DNA from 2 places in the Massilia niabensis genome. Region 2 is predicted to be linked to the other one. Evidence: predicted binding sites of a transcription regulator. Region 2 holds the regulator's gene; the other holds the start of a gene.
The links. The regulator FliA, encoded in region 2, starts transcription of late flagellar genes. The targets are predictions, from matches to a motif close to CTAAAGTTTNNNNNNNNNNNGCCGNTA.
Positions count from the first base shown of each region.

Region 1: the regulator FliA is predicted to act here: its motif matches at 1,998-2,024, upstream of ACFPN5_RS06480 (LPP20 family lipoprotein).

Region 1 is NZ_JBHSMU010000007.1:96,822-107,305, reverse strand. It holds gene ACFPN5_RS06495 (TraB/GumN family protein) at 11-1,030, opposite strand; gene ACFPN5_RS06490 (helix-turn-helix domain-containing protein) at 1,164-1,469, opposite strand; gene ACFPN5_RS06485 (VOC family protein) at 1,566-1,928, shown strand; gene ACFPN5_RS06480 (LPP20 family lipoprotein) at 2,075-2,617, shown strand; gene ACFPN5_RS06475 (flagella assembly protein FlgT middle domain-containing protein) at 2,607-3,788, shown strand; gene ACFPN5_RS06470 (UdgX family uracil-DNA binding protein) at 3,796-5,307, opposite strand; gene ACFPN5_RS06465 (putative DNA modification/repair radical SAM protein) at 5,304-6,536, opposite strand; gene ACFPN5_RS06460 (M16 family metallopeptidase) at 6,682-9,465, opposite strand; gene ACFPN5_RS06455 (tetratricopeptide repeat protein) at 9,566-10,484, opposite strand, start outside.
Region 2 is NZ_JBHSMU010000015.1:721,495-731,978, reverse strand. It holds gene ACFPN5_RS17720 (flagellar hook protein FlgE) at 1-482, opposite strand, end outside; gene ACFPN5_RS17715 (flagellar hook assembly protein FlgD) at 514-1,203, opposite strand; gene flgC (flagellar basal body rod protein FlgC) at 1,224-1,625, opposite strand; gene flgB (flagellar basal body rod protein FlgB) at 1,637-2,080, opposite strand; gene flgA (flagellar basal body P-ring formation chaperone FlgA) at 2,240-2,944, shown strand; gene flgM (flagellar biosynthesis anti-sigma factor FlgM) at 3,059-3,358, shown strand; gene ACFPN5_RS17690 (flagella synthesis protein FlgN) at 3,366-3,842, shown strand; gene ACFPN5_RS17685 (M35 family metallo-endopeptidase) at 3,988-5,043, shown strand; gene ACFPN5_RS17680 (M35 family metalloendopeptidase) at 5,287-6,405, shown strand; gene ACFPN5_RS17675 (hypothetical protein) at 6,447-6,941, opposite strand; gene motD (flagellar motor protein MotD) at 7,002-7,724, opposite strand; gene ACFPN5_RS17665 (flagellar motor protein) at 7,738-8,481, opposite strand; gene ACFPN5_RS17660 (RNA polymerase sigma factor FliA) at 8,463-9,191, opposite strand; gene ACFPN5_RS17655 (MinD/ParA family ATP-binding protein) at 9,206-10,051, opposite strand; gene flhF (flagellar biosynthesis protein FlhF) at 10,044-10,484, opposite strand, start outside.

The DNA of each region.
Region 1 (10,484 bases), on a different contig from region 2:
CCTTGTTGGTTTATTTAGGCGACTCGACCGTATAGCCCTTGGCCTGCAGGGTGGCAATGATGCCTTTCGGGTCCAGGATATCCCTGATCTCGACCACAGCGAACGTGCTCGTATTGGTGGCAAGCGCTTTTTCGGCGTTGGCGATCCACTTCTCCTCTGCCATTATTTTCATGTCTTTGAGTTCGGGCTGGTTTTTTGCAAGCGAGCTGGCATTCACGGCATCGTAGCAGGCGTCGCGGTCACTGAAGTCCAGCTTGCGGATCTCGTCGAGTTCGCCCACTGCCCACGCGTTGGCACGAGCGCGCATGACCTCGATATTGGTGTCGAGACGCGCCATGGTCTGGACCAGGCAAGCCGCATCGTCCATTGGCGACTTTTTGAATTCACGCAGGGTCTTGGCGGGGTCCTTGATGTCGACGCGATGGAGTGAGCTCGTGGTCTTGATCTTGTGCTTGTCGACGAGCTTTTCGATCGTTTTGCGTACGTCGTAGCTGCGTCCTCCCAGTCCGGCCGCCTTCATAGCACGCTGCGATAGCTGCTCAGCGACGAAAATCGGACGTTCGCGTGCGATATCGTCGTCGTTGCCGAAATATTGTTGCTTCAAAGGTAGCCACCGTGCGTACACATCCGGCAGCAGCACATCCTTCAGTTCTGCACCGTCGGGGTTCTTCTTGAAGCCAATCAGGAAGGGCAAGGCCCCCAGTCCACCCATCACGCCTACCCCGGCGGAGGAAGCCGGCGGCTTCAGGTATTCCTGGGAGTTTGCAATGACCTTTTCCACGTTGCGCGAGCGCCATTCCATATTCGGCGGCAGCGGTGCATAGGTGCCGAACACCCACATGACGTTTTCACCTTTCGACACCTTCCACAGGCCAGGTCCCGGGCGGCTGCCGGTGACGAGCACGGTCTGTGGAACCGGCTCGGCTTCTTCAACCGCCGCTGCATGGGGGGTAGACGGAATCCCGGTCTGCGACCACGCGGGCAGACTCAGGAAACACAAGGCCAGGGCAGGCAATACATGCTTGAACATCGGAACATCCCTTCGTCTCGTTAGTTACTGAAGGGCATTGTCTTTCCGTTAAGCGATATTAGCAACCACGAGCAAGAAACAAGATGTTACAAGAAGCATATGCATAAATGGTATCCGTGGAGATACCACACCCCTATCCCGCCCGCTTGCGCGCCGCCCACGGCCGCAGCACGAGGTAGCTCGGCACCGCCGTGCGCGAACTGCGCGTGACGCTGATCAGTTGCCGGCGCTCGAGCAAGGCGATGGCACGCTGGGCAGTGACGCGCGACAGGCCCGTTTCCAGCGCCATCGTCGCGTAGCTGAGCTGCACGGCGCGGTCGCCCGCCGCCTCGATCCGGTGCCACAGGTACAGGTAGATCAGGAAGGCGGCCGGCGAATGTTCGTGGCCGACGAGGTCAGGCATCAGGACATCGAGCACGTAGGGGTCGAGCGTTGTCACCGTAGCCTCACTGTATTCTTCAAGAGTATAGTCTTGATGATTATAGCGGGACCCTGCCGCGTGCGAGAATGCGGCCCATCACAACAGGAGACCCGCTTGATCACCCATATCAAATTCGTCAGCATCCCGACCCGCGACCAGGACGTGGCGCTCGCCTTCTATACCGAAAAGCTCGGCTTTCGCGTCATTACCGACCAGCCCTTCGGCAAGCAGCGCTGGATCGAGCTGCGCGTCGGTGCGTCCGACACGCGCTTCGTGCTGTTCACGCCGGATGGCCAGGAAGACCGGATCGGCAGCGCCTTCAACGGATCGCTGGCCTGCGACGATGTCGAAGCGACCTACCGCCAGTTATCCGCTCGTGGCGTCGAGTTCGTATCCCCGCCGCAAAAGCAGCCTTGGGGCGAGTTCGCCATCATGAAGGATCCGGACGGTAACCAGTTCGTGCTGTCCTCCTCCTGAAAGCCTTGTCGATGCGTCAATCCGGCCGCGAATTGCGCGGCCGTTTGCGCTAAATATTTCCCTGCGTCCATCAAGATCTGCCCGCAGCGGCCGTTATCCTGACTGATACCGCGCCTTTCGCGCCCAGCATTCTTACCGGATCCGTCATGAAACTCGTTGCTGTCCTCGCCCTTGCCTGCGCCTCGCTGCTCTCCGCCTGCGGCACCATGCACATGCCTGCCCGACAGGCCGCCGCACAGCCCGTCATCGTCACCCTGAACGCCACCGGCTATGCCGCTGTCAACAATGCCGCCTGCGCCGGCCAGTGCGAGCGCCTCTCGCCAGCCCAGCGCAAACTGCTGGCGATGCGCGCCTCTCGCCTGGACGCCTACCGCGTCATGGCCGAGCAGGTCTATGGCCTGCGCATCGAAGGCGGCAGCACGGTGGCCTCGTTGGCGCTGAAAGACGATAGTTTCAAGGTGTATATTGACGCCTTCATCCGTGGCGCGCGCGTGAGCAATGTCGCCCAGCGCGAAGACGGCACCTTCGAGACGACCGTGGAAATGGATTTCGACACCAATGCCGCCCGGTCCCAGGCCCAGGCGCGCTCCTCGCGCGCGGCACTGCCGGCGGTCAGGAACGCCCGCGCCATGGTGGGCAGCGCCGGTCCTGGCGCGGGTTACGGCGCCTCGTTCTACCATGCCCAGTAAATGTAAAGTTGCTTGTGGCGCCCTGCTGGCGCTGCTGCTTGCGCTGGTCGCGCCTGCCCATGCCGCGCCGATCGAGGCCGAGGGCGTGGCGGCGATCGCCAACGGCGGCCTGGCGCGCGCCCGCCAGCTTGCCATCAAGGACGCGCTCGAGCAGCTCGGCCTGCGCACCGGCGCCCGGGTCGATGTCGCAGCCGGCGCCGGCACCCGCGGCGCGTATGAAAGCAGCCGCGTCCAGCCGGCGTATGATTTCGACCGCTACACCGTCCTGCGCGAGTGGCAATCCGGTCCGATGCTGCACGTGCGCGTCGCCGTCAAGGAAGAGGAAGCGCGCCCCAGCGGCAGCGTCAACCTCGGCTACAAGAAAAAAATCGTCGTCACTCCCTTCCACGTGCGCCGCTCGCCCCAGCTCGACGACGTCGACGACATCGCCACCCGCCTGCCGCAGGAACTGCTGCGCCGCCTGACCGGCACCGGCAAATTCCTCGGCAAGAGCAGCCCTTACGTGATTTCTCCCGGCAGCAGCGGCCCGGGCGCGGATACGGCCGCCGTGCGCCGCCTGGCATCGATGCACGAGAGCCAGTTCGTGATTTCGGGCGAGATCGTCGACGCCAGCCCTTTTGAAAAGCCGGCCTTCTACGGCCTGGTCGATCGCAAGGCACGCCGCATCGAAATCGAATTTTTTGTCCACGACGGGCTGACCGGTGTGCTGCTTGCCCGCCGCACGGCAAGCGTGGAACAGGTGGGGACGCAGCGCGTCGGCCGCGACAAGCCCTTCGGCAGCGCCAGCTTCGCGGCCACCCCCTTCGGCGGCGCGATCCTGCGCGCGCTCGACGAAGGCATCGCCGGCATCATGACGGACCTTGCTCCCCTGCCCTTCATGGCGAAGGTGGTGCAGGTGCAGGGCGAGCGGATTTTCATCGACGCCGGCAGCACCGCGTCGGTGACGCCGGGCGACCAGCTCGTGGTCTACCGGGTAGACCCGCGCCAGCAGGTGTACGGTGCCGATCCCCGGGTGCCGCTCGGCACCGTGGAGACGCCGGTGGGAACGATCGGCATCGTCCAAGTACAGCCGGGGTTTGCAATCGGCACCATGACGCCTGCCTCCGCTGCGAAACAGGTCAGCGCCGGGGATATGGTGCGGTTCGACGTGGCGGTGGCGCCGGGCCGGTGATGAAACCTTACGCCGGCGGTTCTTCCGGCGGCCGCTCGAGGAGCTGCTTGGCCAGCTTCAAGCCTTCGACCATCACATTGAACGCCTGCCGCTTGGCCTCCTCGTCGGGCACGCGCAGGATATACGACGGGTGGTAGACGGTGACGACCCAGCGCCCTTCGTGCCGGATTGCCTTGCCGAGCGATTCGGCCAGCTTCGCGTTGCCATTGCCGAGCACGGATTTCAGCGCCGTGGCGCCGAGCGCCACGATGACGGTCGGCTTGACGGTCGCCAGTTCCTTCTCCAGCCAGTAACCGCAGGCTTCGATCTCGCGCTGCACCGGCGTCTTGTGCAGACGCCGCTTGCCGCGCGGCTCCCATTTGAAGTGCTTGACCGCGTTGGTGAGGTAGATCGCGCGGCGCTCGAGATCGGCTGCCTCGAACACCCGGTCCAGCAGCTTGCCGGCCGGGCCGACGAAGGCCTTGCCGGCCAGGTCTTCCTGATCGCCCGGCTGCTCGCCCACCAGCATGATCTGCGCCCGCTTCGGCCCCTCGCCGGGCACGGCCTGGGTCGCGTACTGCCACAGCTCGCAGCGCCGGCACTCGTCCAGCTTTGAGGGCTGCTGGCGCTCGGGCTGGGCGTCGGCCGGGGCGATCGGGATCGTGAAGCCGCTTTTCTTGCCCACTGCCTGGGCCTGGCCGGTGCTGCGCGCACCCAGTTCGGCGTTGCTGACCATGCCCGGCACGATGGCGCCTTCCGGCAGGTTCTTCCAGAAGCGCGACGGGATATGGCTTTGCATCAGCTGGGCGTTCACGCGGGCCGGATTGAAGATGCTGCGGTAATAGGTCAGCCAGAGCGCCTCGCCGGCATCGTCCAGGTCGGCCGCGCTCGACATCAGGGGGCCGGTGTGGTGCAGCGTGGCGCCGTCCCACATGACGCTGGCCTCGGGCGTGCCGATCATCCAGGTGACACCGCCCATGCGGTTTCTGAAATGTTCGGCCACCTGGGGCAGCACGTCGTGGCGTGGCTCGAACCAGGCGGCAAATTGCGGCGGGCCGGCTTCAAGCGGGCGCTCGCGGAATCGGATATAGGCATGCATGTCGTGCTCCTCGCGACGCACCGCTTTCACCATCGCATGCAACTTGACGCCGTCGACATCGGCCGGCGACTGCACGTCGTGCTCGCCGTGCTGCCAGCGCCAGATCACGCGGTACAGGAAGGCCCAGCGGTCCGGCACGCGGCAGCAGGCGGCCGACTGCAGCATGTCCATGAAGGCGCGTGGAATACGCAGTAAAGACGGTGGTAAATGCGGCGGCGGTGCTTCTTCTACCGGGACGACCCCGGCAGGAGCATTATCCGAAGAAGATGACGAGTCCGGCGCACCCGAGAACAGGTCGGCATCCAAGGTCCCGTGTTCGTTCCAGGTGACCAGTTCCGGCGCCACGCCGTGCAGCAGCAGGTCGCGCGCGGCGTCGCGCCACTCGGGGAAGCTGGAGACCACCAGCGGCTGGCCGGCGGCAACCTTGGCCGCCGCGTTCATGCTGCCTGCAGTTCAGGCCACAGGTTCATCTGCTCCTGCGGCGCCCCCAAATGGCGCCGCAGCAGGTCGGAACTGGCCAGCCCCTGGGCCGGCTTGTAGTCGGCCGTGACCACGAAGGGCGCGATCTTCTTCATGCTGCAGCGCAGGCGCGACAGATCTTCCCAGCGCACGCGGCGCAACCGGCGCAGCTCGACGATGCGCTTGGCGTTGCGCAGGCCGATGCCCGGCACGCGCGCGATCATCGTTTCCTCGGCGCGGTTCAGGTCCATCGGGAAGTGGTCGCGGTTGGCCAGCGCCCAGGCCAGTTTTGGATCGACATCGAGCGCGAGATTACCGGCAGCCGGCATCAGTTCGCCGGCGGTGAAACCATAGCTGCGCAGCAGGAAATCGGCCTGGTACAGGCGGTGCTCGCGCAGCAGCGGCGGCGGTGCCAGCGGCACGCTATCCGGGCTTTGCGGGATCGGGCTGAAGGCCGAGTAATACACGCGCTTGAGTTTATAGCTGCCGTACAGGGTCTCGGCGGTATTCAGGATGGTCTGGTCGTCGCTGGCATCGGCGCCGACGATCATCTGCGTGCTTTGCCCGGCCGGGGCAAAGGCCGGGGCTTTCGGCTCCTCCGCCTTTTCGTCGAGCTTGCGCCGGATCGAACCCATCGCCAGTTTAATGGTGTGCACGTTCTTTTCCGGCGCCAGGCGGGTCACGCTGTCGTGGGTGGGCAGCTCGATGTTCACCGACAGGCGGTCGGCATAGCGGCCGGCCTCGGCAATGAGCAGCGGGTCGGCGTCGGGGATGGTTTTCAGGTGGATGTAACCGCGGAAGTTGTGCACTTCGCGCAGCGTGCGCGCCACGGCAACGAGTTGCTCCATCGTGTAGTCGCTCGACTGGATGATGCCGGAACTCAGGAACAGGCCGTCGATGTAGTTGCGCAGGTAAAAATCGTGGGTCAGCTTGACCACTTCCTCGACCGAAAAGCGCGCACGCGGCACGTTCGAGGTACGGCGGTTGACGCAGTACTGGCAGTCGTAGACGCAGAAATTGGTGAGCAGGATTTTCAGCAGCGACACGCAGCGGCCATCGGGCGTGTAGCTGTGGCAAATGCCCATGCCCGTGGTGGCGCCGATGCCGCCGTCGGCACCGTCGGAGGCGCGTTTCGGGGCGCCGCTGCTGGCGCAGGAGGCGTCGTACTTGGCGGCATCCGCCAGGATTTCGAGCTTGTCGGAAAGTTTCATCTGGGTGGCGAAACTGTATGGGTGTACAGTATATACCAGCCGATGTATGCACGCCGTGCGGGTGCGACCGAAAACCGGGACAAATGCGGGTCGGTGTGCGGGTGGACGCACGAGCCCACCCTGGTCACACGGCGGCTCTTAACACTTACCGCACCGGCTTCCCGTCCTGGTCCAGCACCACCACCTCGCCCCAGCCCAGCGCACGAATCCCCGCCTCCACCTTGCGCAGGTCGCCGATCACCATCCAGGTCACCTCGTCCGGCTTGACGAACTTGCCCGCGGCCTGGCCCAGCTGTGCCGGGGTCAGGGCCTTCAGGCTGCGCGAATAGCCGCTCCAGTAATCCTCCGGCAGGTTCAGGTTGACGCTCGCCAGCGCCGCGCCTTCCAGCGCACTCAGGGTCTCGAAACGGCCGGCGAGGCGCGAAGTCATGTTGCGCATGATGCTCTCGTATTCCGTGCCGACCAGCGGACGCTCGCCCGCCACGCCCTTCACTTCCTTCGCCACTTCGCGCATCGCCTCGACCGTCTTGTCGGTCTGCACCGGCGCGATCGTCATGAAACTGCGCTGGCCGCGTACTTCGGTCAGGCGCGCGCTGGTGCCGTAGCTCCAGTGTTTATCGAGGCGCAGGTTGCGGTTCAGGCGCGAGGTCGCGATGCCGCCGAAGTTGTGCATCACCGGCTCGACCGCGAGGTCTTCCGGCTGGCCATACGGCAGCGACAGGTGGGCGGCGACAATAGTCGATTGCGGCGCGTCCGGCTTGTCGACCAGGTAGACCTTCCTGCCGGCGTTGACGTTCGCGTTGGCGCCGGCCACCGCCTTGGCGGGGGCCAAGCCAGCCTTCCACCCTCCGAACGAGGCTTCCAGCGCCGGCAGCAGCTTGTCCATCGTGGTGTCGCCGGCCACGATCAGGGTCGCGCTGCCCGGTTTGAACCAGGCCGCGTGCCAGGCTGCCAGGTCTTCGCGGGTGATGCCTTCGACGCTCTGCGTGCTGCCGCTGGCCGGCTTGCCGTAGGCGTGCTCCTGGCCGTACAGCAGGCCCGGCACCAGGCGCGTCGCCAGGCTAGTCGGCTGCGCCTTTTCCTGGCCGATCTGGGCCATGCGGCGTCCCTTTTGCAGCGTGAACTGGTCTTGCGGGAAGCTCGGCGCCAGCGCGGCGTCGGCCATGATGGCCAGCGACGGCGCCAGGTTGCTTGATGTCGCCTGCAGCCGCACCAGCGACTGGTCGGCAGCCGTGCCGGTCGACAGGCGCGCGCCCAGGTTTTCCAGCGCGTCCGACAGCGCAAAGGCGTCGCGCGTCTTCGTGCCCTTGTCGAGCAGGTCGAGCGCGAGCGAGGCGGCGCCGGCCTTGGCCAGGGTGTCGGATGCGGCGCCGGCGTCGACCGCCAGCGTCGCGTTGACGATCGGCGCCGTGTGGCGCTCGAGCAGGATCACCTTCAGCCCGTTCTTCAGCTGGGCGCGCTGCATGGCCGGGAATTTCACATCCGGCGCTTCGCCCAGCCCCGGGAGCACCTTGCGGTCCAGCGTCGATTTGACGGCCGCCAGTTTCGCGAACGGACGCACCGTCATCGTGTAGTGGTTCGCGCGCAGCCAGCGCTGGCCGGCGGCTTTCACCTCGGCCGCGTTGGCCTTGGCCAGCTGCTCCAGGCGCGTCAGGTAGGCGTCGGGCGAGCCGCCGTAGGTCATGCTTTCGGCCAGCACGTCCGAGCGGCCGCCGAAGCCGCCCAGGCGCTCCAGGCTGCGCGAGAAGTCGGACAGGGTACGCGTTTTGACGCGCGCCAGTTCGGCATCCGTCGGGCCTTTATCGAGCACCTCGGCGACGATGGCGTCGACCTCGCGTTCGACCAGCAGCGGGTCCGCGCCCGGCTTGACCGTGACGACGATATTGAAGGTGCCGCCCAGCTCCGCGTCGTTGACATAGGTGCTGACGTTCGTCGCCAGGCCCTTGTCGTAGACCAGGCGCCTGTCGAGGCGCGCGCTCTTCGAGCCGGCCAGTACCTCGGCCAGCAGGGTCAGGCGCGGGGTGTCGGCATCCTTCCAGGCGGCGACGTGCCAGCTGCGGTAGATGCGCACCTGCGGCACGTGGTCTTCCATCTCGTCGCGGATGTTGCGGTCCAGCGTCGGAATCCATTTTTCCGTGCGCGGCAGCGGCGGGCCCGGCGGGATCGCGCCGAAGTATTTGGTGACCAGTTCCAGCGCATGTTCGGGCGTGATGTCGCCGGCCAGCGAGATCACCGCGTTGTTCGGGCCGTAGTAGGTGCGGTACCACTCGCGGATGTCTTCCAGCGAGGCCGCCGACAGGTCTTCCATGCTGCCGATGGTCGACCACGAATACGGGTGCGAGTACGGATACATCTTGGCGCCGATCTCGTTGCGCACGCGGCCATAGGGCTGGTTCTCGCCCTGGCGCTTTTCGTTCTGCACCACGCCGCGCTCGCGCTCGAGCATCTCCTTCGAGATGTAGTTGCCGAGGAAGCCCATGCGGTCCGATTCGAGGAACAGGGTGCGCTCCAGCGCCGACACCGGCACGTCTTCGAAGAAGTTGGTGCGGTCGGTGTTGGTGGTGCCGTTGCGGTTGTTCGCACCCAGGTCGTCCATCGCTTCACGGAAGCCGTGCGGGTAGTTCTCCGAGCCGTTGAAGAAGAAGTGCTCGAACAGGTGGGCGAACCCGGTCTTGCCGCGTTTTTCGTTGCGTGAGCCGACGTGGTACCACATGTTCACGCCCACCACGGGCACGCTGTGGTCTTCGTGCACGATCAGGGTCAGGCCGTTGGGCAGGACGAACTTTTTATGGTTGATCGTGTAGGCCTTGCGGTCGAAGGAGGGGGATGTGACAGCGGCGGCAGGTGCGGCGTGCGCGGGCAGGAGGGAGGTCGAGGCGAAGGCGAGCGCCAGCGCCAGCGCCAGCACGGTGGGGAGCGGTTTGTTCATGGTCTCCGGGGATGATTATGGTTGTTATGCGCGGTATTTTAACCGTGGGGTGCAACGGCCGGGACAGGTTTTAGATATGCATGGAACGGTTGAACAACCGCTACGCCGCCTCTTGCAACCCCTGCACCTGCGCCAACTGCGCCGCCGTCATGCGGCCAGCCACGCGCTTGAGATACGGCCCCGCCGCCGCAACGCCGCTGCCCGCCGCGCGCGCCAGCCATGCATGCGCCTCGACCAGGTCGCGCGCCGCTCCCTGCCCCGTCGCATACATCACCCCGAGGTTGAACTGCGCCCGTGCATGCCCCTGGCGCGCGGCGCACAGGTACCAGAAATACGCCGCCTCGTAATCGCGCTCGGCGCCATGGGCGCTGTCATAACGCAGGGCGAGCGCGAACTGGGCCAGCGCGTGGCCAGCGTCCGCCGCCTTGCGATACCACCTCGTCGCCTCCACCGGATTCGCCGCGTCGCTGCGGTCCAGCATCGTGGCGACCATGTGCTGCGCCGGTGCGTAGTCCTGCTCGGCCGCGCGCAGGTACCAGCGCAGTGCGCGCGCCGCATCCTGTTCGACCCCGGCACCGCTCTCGTAGCGCAAGCCGAGATCGAACTGGGCGCGCAGGTGCCCCTGCTCGGCCGCTTTTTGATACCACTCGGCAGCCTGCGCCGGATCATGTTCGACGCCGCTGCCGGCGTCAAACAGCTGCGCCAGGTGGTACTGCGCTGCCGGCAAGCCCTGGCTGGCCGCCTGGCGGTACCAATGTGCCGCCTGCGCGGGATCGCGCTCCACGCCCTGACCGTGCTCGTAGCGCAGCCCGAGATTGTCCTGCGCGCCCGCATGGCCACGCTCGGCGGCGCGGCGGTACCAGGTCAGTGCCGCGGCTTCGTCGCGCGGCACGCCATGGCCGCTGTCGAGGATCAGCGCGAGGTTGAACTGCGAGCTGGCGTGGCCCTGGGCGCCGGCGCGCTCGTACCAGGCAATCGCCTGGCGGCTGTCCTGCTCGAGGTCCTGCCCCTTGTCGTAA
Region 2 (10,484 bases):
TTCATTTCGATGCCGACCTTGGTGGTCGAGACCGGTTTCAGGTCGGTGGTGCTGATCTGCACCGGGATCGGGGCACCGGCCAGCACCTGGCCATTGGCGCTCACGCCATACCCGGTCAGCTTCGCGCCTTGCGCGTTGACCATGAAGCCCTCCTTGTCGAGGGCGAACTGGCCATTGCGCGAATACTGCACCATGCCCGAGGTCACGGTACGGAAGAAGCCCTGGCCGTTGATGGCGACGTCGAGCGAGTTGTTCGAGGATTCGATATTGCCCTGGGTGAACTGCTGGGCGATGTTCGCGACCTTGGTACCGATACCGGCCGTCATGCCGCCGGCGCCGTTGAGCGAGCTGGCGTAGACGTCGGCAAACTGCGCCTGCGAGCCCTTGAAGCCGACCGTGCTGGCGTTGGCGATGTTGTTACCGATGACGTCCAGCGATTTCGCTGCGCCGTTCAAGCCGCTGAGGCCTTGTTGGAAGGACATGTGATTCTCCGTGAATAAGGTTCAGTACGGTTTAAAGGACTTGCTTAATGTCGGCCAGGGTAATCGCCCCCTTGCCGGCGAGGTTCAGCTTCACGCCGTCCTTCGAATTCGTGCTGACGCTGGCGACCATGTCGAGCGTCAGGGCTTTCACGTCGGTGAGCGGCTGGCCGCCCCGTGTAGCGGCGACGCGGAAGCTGTACTTGCCGTCGGCCAGCGCGGCGGCGTCGATGGCGTCGCTGCTGCCGTCCCAGGCCAGCGGCACCGCGCCCGCTTCGCTCGCGCCGAGGTCGATCGTGGCCACGTCCTTGCCGGTGCGCGGATCGGTGACGATCACCTGCACGTTGTCGGCAGCGGTCGCCAGTTCGACGCCGAAGACCGACTTGCCGTTGGTAAGCGTGAGGTTGTTCCCTTCGACCAGCACGCCGTGCCCGATCAGGTTGGTGGCCTGCATCGCCTCGGTCGACTGATAGCTCGACTTCAGCGTTTCCAGCGTTTCGTTGAGCTTGTTGACGCCGGTGACGGTCTGCAGCTGGGCCAGCTGGCTGGTCACCTGGGCGTTGTCGAGCGGATTCAGCGGGTCCTGGTTCTTGAGCTGGGTGACGAGCAGGGTCATGAACTTGTCGGTGTCGGCCTGCACGCTGTCGGTCGACTTCTTCTTCACGTTCATTGTCGACATCAGGTCGTTGATCGACGTGCTGGCGTCAGGATTTACGGTGGACATGGAATGCCTTACTTATTTAGTTATTGACCCAGGGTCAGGGTCTTGAGGAGCATGCTTTTCGCCGCATTCATCGTTTCGACGTTGTTCTGGTAGGAGCGCGAGGCCGACAGCATGTTCACCATTTCGTCCACCGGGTTCACGTTCGGCATCGTCACATAGCCTTTTTCGTCGGCCATCGGGTGTTTCGGGTCGTAGACCTGCTTCATCGGCGAGGCGTCGTTGACGACTTCCTTCACCTTGACGCCGGTGCCGCCGGTGGCCATCGGCACCGCCTCGAAGACGACCTGCTTGGCGCGGTAGGCTTCGCCGGTGGCGGAGGTGGCGCTGTCGACGTTGGCGAGGTTGCTGGCGACGGTGTTCAGGCGCTGGGCCTGGGCGCTCATGGCCGAGCCGGAGACGTTGAAGATATTAAATAACGACATAATTATTGACCTTATTGACCGCTCTGGATCGCCGCCATCAAGCCGCGGATCTGTGCGTTGATCATCGTGATGCCCGCTTCGTAGCGCAGCGCGTTGTCGGCGAACTGGTTACGCTCGACATCCATGTCGACCGTATTGCCGTCGACCGCGCCCTGGATCACGCCGCGGTACAGCACCGGCGTGCCGTCCGGCAGGGCCTTGCCGTCGGCGGCAGGCTGGACGTGCGACTTGTTGGTGGCGGCGAGCTGGCCGGCGCCGGTTGCACCCGGATTGGCTCCGCCGGCATTGGCTCGCGCCAATGCCCCCTGCATGGCGCTGGCGAAATCGATGTCGCGCGCCTTGAAATTCGGGGTGTCGGCGTTGGCGATGTTGGACGCGATGAGTTCCTGGCGCTGGGCGCGCAGGGACAGCGCCGTTTCATTGAACCGTAGATAGTTGTCGAGTTTGTCGATCATGCCGCCTCCGGGCTGATTTCTTGTTGGGACAGCGTGAATCATACGTTTGAGCAACACTCGCCCATCGATTGATCAGGCGTGCCAAACCCCGGCTATTCAAAGTTTCACTACGGCATCAACCCGCTAAGATGGCAGTCATTACGAAAGGGCTTTCCTGCCATGTTCAAGACATTCAAGCTATTTACGCTGCTGCTATTGGCCGCGCCAGTGGCCTACGCCGCCTCGCCCGCATCGAATGCAGCACGCCAGGACGGCGCCGCGCTGCGCAAGGTCGCCGAACAGTTCCTGCAAACGCAAAGCGCCGGGCTGCCGGGCAAGGTGACGGTGAAAGTCGGCGCGGTCGACCCGCGCCTGTCGCTGGCCGCCTGCCCGGCGCCCGAAGCCTTCCAGCAGCCGGGCGCCCGTCCCTGGGGCAAGACCACGGTCGGCGTGCGCTGCACGGCGCCCGTGTGGACGATGTTCCTGCAGGCGCAGGTGAGCGTCGTCGCCGATTACGTCACGGCAGCCGTGCCGCTTGCACAGGGCCAGGCGATCGACGCGAGCCAGCTTGCCACCATGCAGGGCGACATCGCCGCCATGCCGAACGGGATCATCACCGACATGGCGCAGGCCATCGGGCGCACGCCGACCGTGTCGCTGCCGGCCGGCACCCCGCTGCGGCTCGATTCGCTCAAGAGCAAACCGGTGGTGCAGCAGAACCAGGCCGTGCGCATTATTTCTCGTGGAGAAAACTTCTCGGTCTCGGGCGAAGGCAAGGCGATCGGCAACGCCGGCGAGGGCCAGGTGGTGCAGGTGCGCACGCCGCGCGGGGCGATCATCAGCGGCACGGCGAGGAATGGCGGTATTGTGGAAGTAACACTTTAGTTAACAAGCAATTAAATTTCTCTATTTAGCGATCCGCGCTAAAGTTTGTCGACGAAGAGCCGTTACAGACTGCAGATCCCGGAGTTCCTGCTCCGAACAGAGAAGGATAATGCTGTGAAAATTAACGATACCCTCAAAGGCCCCCAGGGTCTTCAGCAACCGAATACCACGGCAGCTAATGCCAAGCAGGCCGAAAAGGCCGCGGCAACGGCTGCTCCAAGCCAGACCCAGACCGACAGCGTGCGCCTGTCGTCGGCAGGCGGCGCATCCAGCACCAGCCAGGTGTTCGATGCCAAGAAAGTTGAACGTATCAAGCTGGCGATTGCCGATGGGCAGTTCCAGGTGAATTCAGAAAGGATCGCGGACGGTCTGTTAGACACCGTGCGCGACCTGCTCCACTCACGTAACAGATAATCACCCAATGAGCTCCATGACCAGTCCCGGCACGACCCTCACTTTCGAACACGAGCGTATTGAAGCGCTGGTGGAACTGATGAAGCAGGAACAGCAGTTCCTGGTGTCGGCCGATGCGGACGGACTGGCGCAACTGACCCCACGCAAGGTGGCGCTGGTGCAGGAGCTGGCGCAACGCTCGCGTGAACGGCATGCCGCGCTCAGCCGCGCCGGTTTCGAGCCTTCGGAAGCGGGCATGGAACCATGGCTGGCGGCGCAGGCCGACGAAGCGGTGCGTTCCACGTGGACGGCATTGCTGGCACAGACCCTCGAAGCGAAAGAACTGAACCGCGTGAACGGCATGCTGATCAACCGCCAGATGGCGCATAACCAGACCGTGCTCAACGCGCTGCGCACCCCGACCGGCGGCGCGGACCAGGCCCTGTATGGCGCGAAGGGACAGACCTTCGGCAGCGGGCCGTCGCAGCGGTTTGTCGTGGGGTGAGTTTCAAGCTTTGTTGTATGGATGACGGCCGCTGATGCGGCCGTTGCTGTTTTACAGGTCGGCACGGACATATTGCCGCAACGCAAGCTCAACAGGTAGAAACACGCCCACAGTATTCCTCAGTCATCACCCGACGGAGGAATCCATGCACCGCACCCCCATCCACATCGCCGCCTGCACCCTGCTGCTGGCCACCACCCTTTCGAGCCAGGCTGCCGGCGACATCGCCGTCAGCATCACCCCCGACCGCGCCGCGCTCGGCAAGCGCGACGAGGTGCTGGTCACGGTCACGCTGACCAACACCGGCAGCACGCCGGAGCGCCTCCTGAAATGGCGCACGCCCTTCGTGGCGCCGGAAGCCGCGCTGTTCGACATCACCCGCGACGGCCAGCCAGTGCGCTACCTCGGCCGCAAGGTCAAGCGCGCGGCCCCGGTCGAAGCCGACTATATCGGGCTGGCGCCCGGTGAAAGCCGCAGCGCCCGCGTCGAATTGTCCAGCACCTATGACATGGCCATCACCGGCGCTTATGCGGTGCGCTACCGCGTCCCCGCCCTGGCCACGGGCGCCAAGGCAGAGGCCGGCAGCACCCGCGACGGCGGACCGGTCCGCTCGAACACCGCCGCCATCTACATCGAGGGCCGCATGCCGCGCGGCGCCGCCTCCCCTGCCCTGGCGGCCCCGACAGGCAGCGGCCTGAGCTACGCCGAATGCTCGAACGCCCAGCAGGACACCATCGCCAGCGCCATGACGGCCGGTACCGCCATGGCGGCCGGCGGCCTTGCCTACCTCACCAGCGGCAAGGAGCAGGCCCAGCGTTACACCAACTGGTTCGGCGCCCTCGATGCCGCGCGCCAGGGGGCTGTGACGAAAAACTTCACGTCCATCAAGGACGCCTTCGAAACCAAGCCGGTGAAGGTGAACTGCGGCTGCAACGAGGATTACTTTGCCTACGTCTACCCGGCCCAGCCCTACACGATCTACGTCTGCAAGGCGTTCTGGACGGCGGCGCTGACCGGCACCGACTCGATGGGCGGCACCCTGCTGCATGAGCTGAGTCACTTCGACATCGTCGCCGGCACTGACGACCACGTCTATGGGCAGTCGGGCGCGGCCGACATGGCGCGCACGGCGCCGGAGCGGGCCATCAACAATGCCGATTCGCACGAATATTTCGGGGAGAATTCGCCGCCGCTGAATTAACAAGGCAGTTGCCTGCACCCGCGCTAGCACGGCATTGCGCCGAACGCTAGCGCACGATTGAAGAAAATGCACGACTGTTACGTTTTCGCAAACCAGCGATGACCCTATCTGAAATGCATTGCTACCAGGCCATGAATTGATCAGTATGGTTGCGTTTTCGTTAGATCGAGGTCAACTTTCGAGCGGAAACTTGTAAAAGAATGGCCGGCACGGTCACGACAACACATACAACGGAGAAGTCACATGAGCTGGAACAGCATCCTGAAATCAGCACTCGGTATCGCAGCCCTGAGCGTCGCAGTCGGCGCCCAGGCAGGGTCGTACGGTGTGAGAGTCACGGTCATGCCGGAAAAGGCGGCGCTCGGCGCGAGCGAGGACGTGTACGTCAACGTCACCCTGACCAACACCTCGTCTTCTCCGCAATATGTATTGAAGTGGCGCACGCCGTTCGAAGGCCTGTCCGCCCCGCTGTTCGACATCACCCGCGACGGCGCGAAAGTCCCTTACACGGGCGCCCTGATCAAGCGCGCCAAGCCGACCCAGGCCGACTATTACCTGCTGAAACCGGGCGCCTCGCACACCGTCAAGGTCGAGTTGTCGGCACTGTACGACCTGAGCGTAACCGGTGACTACGCGATCCGCTACCGCGCCGCCTCGCCGGACCTGTTCCTGGGCAACAAGAACGGCGCGAATGCCAATGCCGCGGCTGCCAGCGCGGCCGGCGGCGACATCGGCCAGCTCGAGTCGGAAGCGGCCTCGCTCTACATCGAAGGACGCCTGCCGCGCGGTTCGGACTCGCCCATCATGCAGGCGCTGAAAAGACCGGATGCCGGCGGTGGCCTGCCCGCGCCGGCCGGCCTGAGCTATACCAACTGCACCGCTTCGCAGCAGAGCACGGTCGCTTCCGCGATCTCGGCCGCCAAGACCATGAGCAACAGCTCGGTCACCTACATGGCCAAGACCACGATGGGCCCGCGCTACACGAAGTGGTTCGGCACCGTCACCTCGACCCGCCAGGCGAAGGTCAAGGCCAACTTCACCGCGATCAAGGATGGTTTCGACAACAAGAACGTCGTCGTGGATTGCGGCTGCAAGCAGAGCTACTACGCCTACGTGTACCCGACCCAGCCGTACAAGATCTACGTCTGCCGCGCCTTCTGGAATGCGCCAATGACCGGCACCGACTCGAAGGGCGGCACCCTGGTGCATGAAATGAGCCACTTCGACGTCGTGGCTGGCACCGACGATAACGTCTACGGCCAGAGCGGCGCGGCCAGCCTGGCGATCAGCGATCCGAACGCGGCCGTGGCGAACGCCGACAACCACGAGTACTTTGCCGAGAACACCCCGGCATTGAACTAGGACTGAACTGAACGGCCCTCAGCGGCCGCTCAGCGGTCGGCTCATTGGCCTGAATACACGAACGAGACGGGCCTGGCGGGAAACTCCGTCAGGGCGTCGAGCTTCCTGATATCGGCCAGCACCGGGCCGGCATAGCCAATGTTATAGCTGTGCCGGCCCTTCTTGAACGCGTAGGTCTGCGTGATATCAATCGTGTTCATCAGCATCTTGCCCGGCTCCAGGGCCTGGTAATCCCCTGCCGTCAGCGCCGCGCGCTTGACCATCTTCCCGGTATAAGCAATCGGCCTGTTGCCGAAGTCGCGCAGGTCGAAACGGCGCCCCGTCAATTCCTTCTCCGCCAGGATTTCACGCGGAATCCAGACCGTGCTGCGTCCCTGGTTAATCACCGTCAGCTGTACCAGGACGCGGCCGTTCGGTGTTTCAATGTCGATGCTGTGCTTGACGTCCACGGTCGGTTCTCCGGCGGCGCCCGCCAGCGCGGGCAAGAGGCTCGTCGCACCAAGGAGCGCGGCCAGAAGGAAGGGTCTGCGATGCATTATCGACTCCGTATGGTTGTGTCACGCATTGTGCGGGCGCAGCCGGGAAAAGCCAAGGGTTCACGGGGTGGACGCCAGGATCGTCACCGCCACCCGCCGGTTCCGCGCCCTGCCCGCTTCGTCCGTATTCGGCGCGACCGGCAGGTTGGCGCCGTGCCCCACGGCAGTCAACCTACCCTCGGCAATCCCGCCTTCGATAAACAGGCGCACCACGCTGCTTGCGCGCACGCTCGAGAGTTCCCAGTTCGATGGGTAGGCCGGATTCGCGATCGGCAGGTTATCGGTATGGCCCTCGACTTCGATCGCATGCGCGTCGTTCTTCAGGAGCCCCGCCACGGTCCCGAGCGTCGCGCGGGCGTCCGTGCCAAGCGCCGCCTGCCCTTCCTGGAACAGCACGCTGGCATTGATGTCGACTTTCACGCCCTGCCCGGTCTGCGTGATGCGCACCTTGCCATCCTTCACCAGCGGCGCCAGCGAGGCATTCAGCTGGCGCGCCAGCGTGTCCAGTCGCTCGCGCTCGCGGCGCGCCGCCTCCGCACGCTTGCGCGCGATCAGGTTGGTCAGGGGAAGCGTTTCGATGGTGGAGCTGGCCTGCGGCGTTTCCGGCCTGCCGCCGAAGGCGTCACCCAGGGCGTCCGACAGGGCCCGGTACTTGCCGGTGTTGACGACGGAAATGGCGTACATCACGACGAAGAAGGCAAACAGGAGCGTGATGAAGTCGGCGTACGAGATCAGCCAGCGGTCCTGCTGTTCGCCTCCGTCGTCGTATTTCTTGCGCGCCATGGTTAGCGCCCCACTAGCGTCGCGCTACCAGGCTGGCCACGCGTTCCTCCACCAGGCGCGTGTGGTTGCCGCTCGCCAGGTCGTGAAACACTTCGGTCAGGATTTCGTACTGCACCACCTGGTCCGACACGATGGCTTTGAGCTTGTTGCCGACCGGGAGGAAGAACAGGTTCGCCAGCCCCACGCCGTACACGGTCGAGACAAAGGCGACCGCGATGCCGGAACCCAGGCGCGACGGGTCGGACAGGTTTTCCATCACATGGATCAGGCCCAGTACCGCGCCCAGGATGCCGATCGTCGGCGCGTAACCGGCGGCGGACTCCCAGATGCGCGCGGCCTGGCGTTCGGCGAATTCATAGGCGGTAACTTCGGTTTCCAGCAGGGCGCGCAGCTTGTCCGGATGGATGCCGTCCACCACCAGGCGCAGGCCTTTCTGGACGAACAAATCCTTGGTTCCCATGTACTGCTCGAGCGCGAGCAGCCCGTCGCGCCGTGCCGTATGGCTCCATAGCGCGATCTCGCGCGAGCGCGGCTGGCGCGTATCCTGGGGCGGGAAGAAGACCCAGCGCAGCATGCGCATGCCGCGCCGGAAGGTGCGCGCCTCGGACTGCAGCAGCACGGCGCCAAACGTGCCGACGACGACGATGGCGAACGCCGCCGGCTGGAACAGCGACGACAGCCGGCCGCCGTCGAGGCTATGCCCGACGAAAAGGCCGATGACCGCCAGCGCCAGGCCGATCAGGCTGGCGAAGTCCACAACTTTTCCTTGAGCGAAGCGCGCAGGCGGGCCACGGCTTGCGTGTGCAGTTGCGACACGCGCGACTCGGACACGCCCAGCACGGCGCCAATTTCCTTCAGATTCAGTTCTTCTTCGTAATACAGGCCCATCAGGATCTTCTCGCGCGGCGGCAAGCCGTCGATGGCGGCAATCACGGCCTGGCGGAAGTCGGTGTCGAGCAGCGCGCGCAGCGGGTCGTCGTCATCGACCGCGTAACGGTCGAGGAAGCTGTCGTTGCCGTCGTCGTCATGGAAGTCTTCGTAGTACACGAGCTGGTGGCCGCCGCCCTCGAACAGCATTTCCTGGTAGTCGGCGAGCGACACGTCGAGCGACTTGGCGACCTCGGTTTCGGTCGGCGGACGGCCGAGCTTCTGCTGCAGCATCGTCATCGCCGACTCGACCTTCTTCATGGTCGAGCGCGTGCTGCGGGGCAACCAGTCGTTGCTGCGCAACTCGTCGACCATGGCGCCGCGGATGCGCAGCACGGCATAGGTCTCGAACTGGGCGCCGTGGTTGTCCTCGTAGCGGTTGATGGCGTCCAGCAGGCCCATCATCCCGGCCTGGATCAGGTCATCCACCTCGACCGATGGCGGCAACTTGGCCTTCATCTGGTGCGCCAGGCGCTTCACGAGCGGGGCGTGCTCGGTGAGCAGGTGGTTCTTGTCCGCTTTCCCTTTGACGGTATACATGCTTGTTCTTTTTCTCAGGAACCTAAATGCGCGCCGCTCTGACGCTCGAATCGTCGAAACAGGGCGAGGTCCGGCGCTGCAAAGCGGCCGGCCAGCTCACGGAAGGCCACCGACGCCCCGGCCAGCGGGAAGGCATCCACCACCGCACGCCCGAGGCGCGCGGCGCGGTGCAGGTATTCGTCGGCGGGCACCGAGCCCATCGAAGTCAAAGTTACCGCAAGGTAACGACTTGCTGCTGCCGACATATTATCGTAAACCACCTTCGCCTCCGCCTCGGTGGCCCCGGTGACCAGGATGCCGAAGGGACGGCGCCCGAATTCCTGGGCCAGGCGCTTGATCAGCGAGTAGGCGTTGGTGATCGAGGTAGCACTAGTGGAAACCTGCACCACGATTTCCGACTCGGCCAGTACCGGCACGGCAAAGCTGCCGTCGCGATGGAGTTCGCCATCGACGATGACGATGCCGCCCTGCCCTTTCACCAGCACATCGAAGGCTTTCGCCAGGCGGCGCGCTTCATCGGTTCCCGCGCCGGGCGTGTCGCCGTCGCGCGACAGCAGCGCCACCGAAAAACCCTGGGGCGCGCTTTGGACGACCTGGTTCAGGGCGCACTCCTGGCGCGCGACCTGCAACAGGCCGGCGTGGCGTTCCAGCTCGAGGCGGCGCGCGACGCCATAGTCGCGCGTGGTGGCGTCGACGATCAGCACTTCATTGCCGGCCTGCGACAGCGAGGCGCCCAGGTTCACCAGCATGGCGCCCTTGTCGTCGCTCGGGGTGGCGGACAGGAAGGTCACGACACGTGGCTTGGGGCCGGCCAGCATCCGGCGCAGGCCTTCGGCCTGGTCGAAATCAAAACTAGCCAAAGCGCACCCCACCCAGGCTGTCGTCGCGGTTGCCGCAGTGGGCACCGGCGCCGGCCATCATCAGCGGCAGGTCGGCGTCGTCGAAGGCGGCGGCGGCCTCGCGGCGGCTGCGGAAGGCGCGGTCGATCAGCATCGCGCGGTCGGCCAGGTGCAGGTCTTCCGGCACGCGCTGGCCGTTCGAGATGTAGTGCAGATTCAGTTTCTGGCGAATGACAACGTCCAGCACGTTCCCGATCGATGCCGCTTCGTCGAGCTTGGTCATGATGCAGCCGTGCAGGCCGCTGCCCTGGTAGGCGCGCACGACTTCGGCCAGGGTTTCGTTGGTGGACGTCGCGTTCAGGCACAGCAGGCGCTTCACGTCGGCGCCCGAGCCCTGCAGCATGGCGACCTGTTCGGTCACCATCTGGTCGCGCTGCGACACGCCGATGGTGTC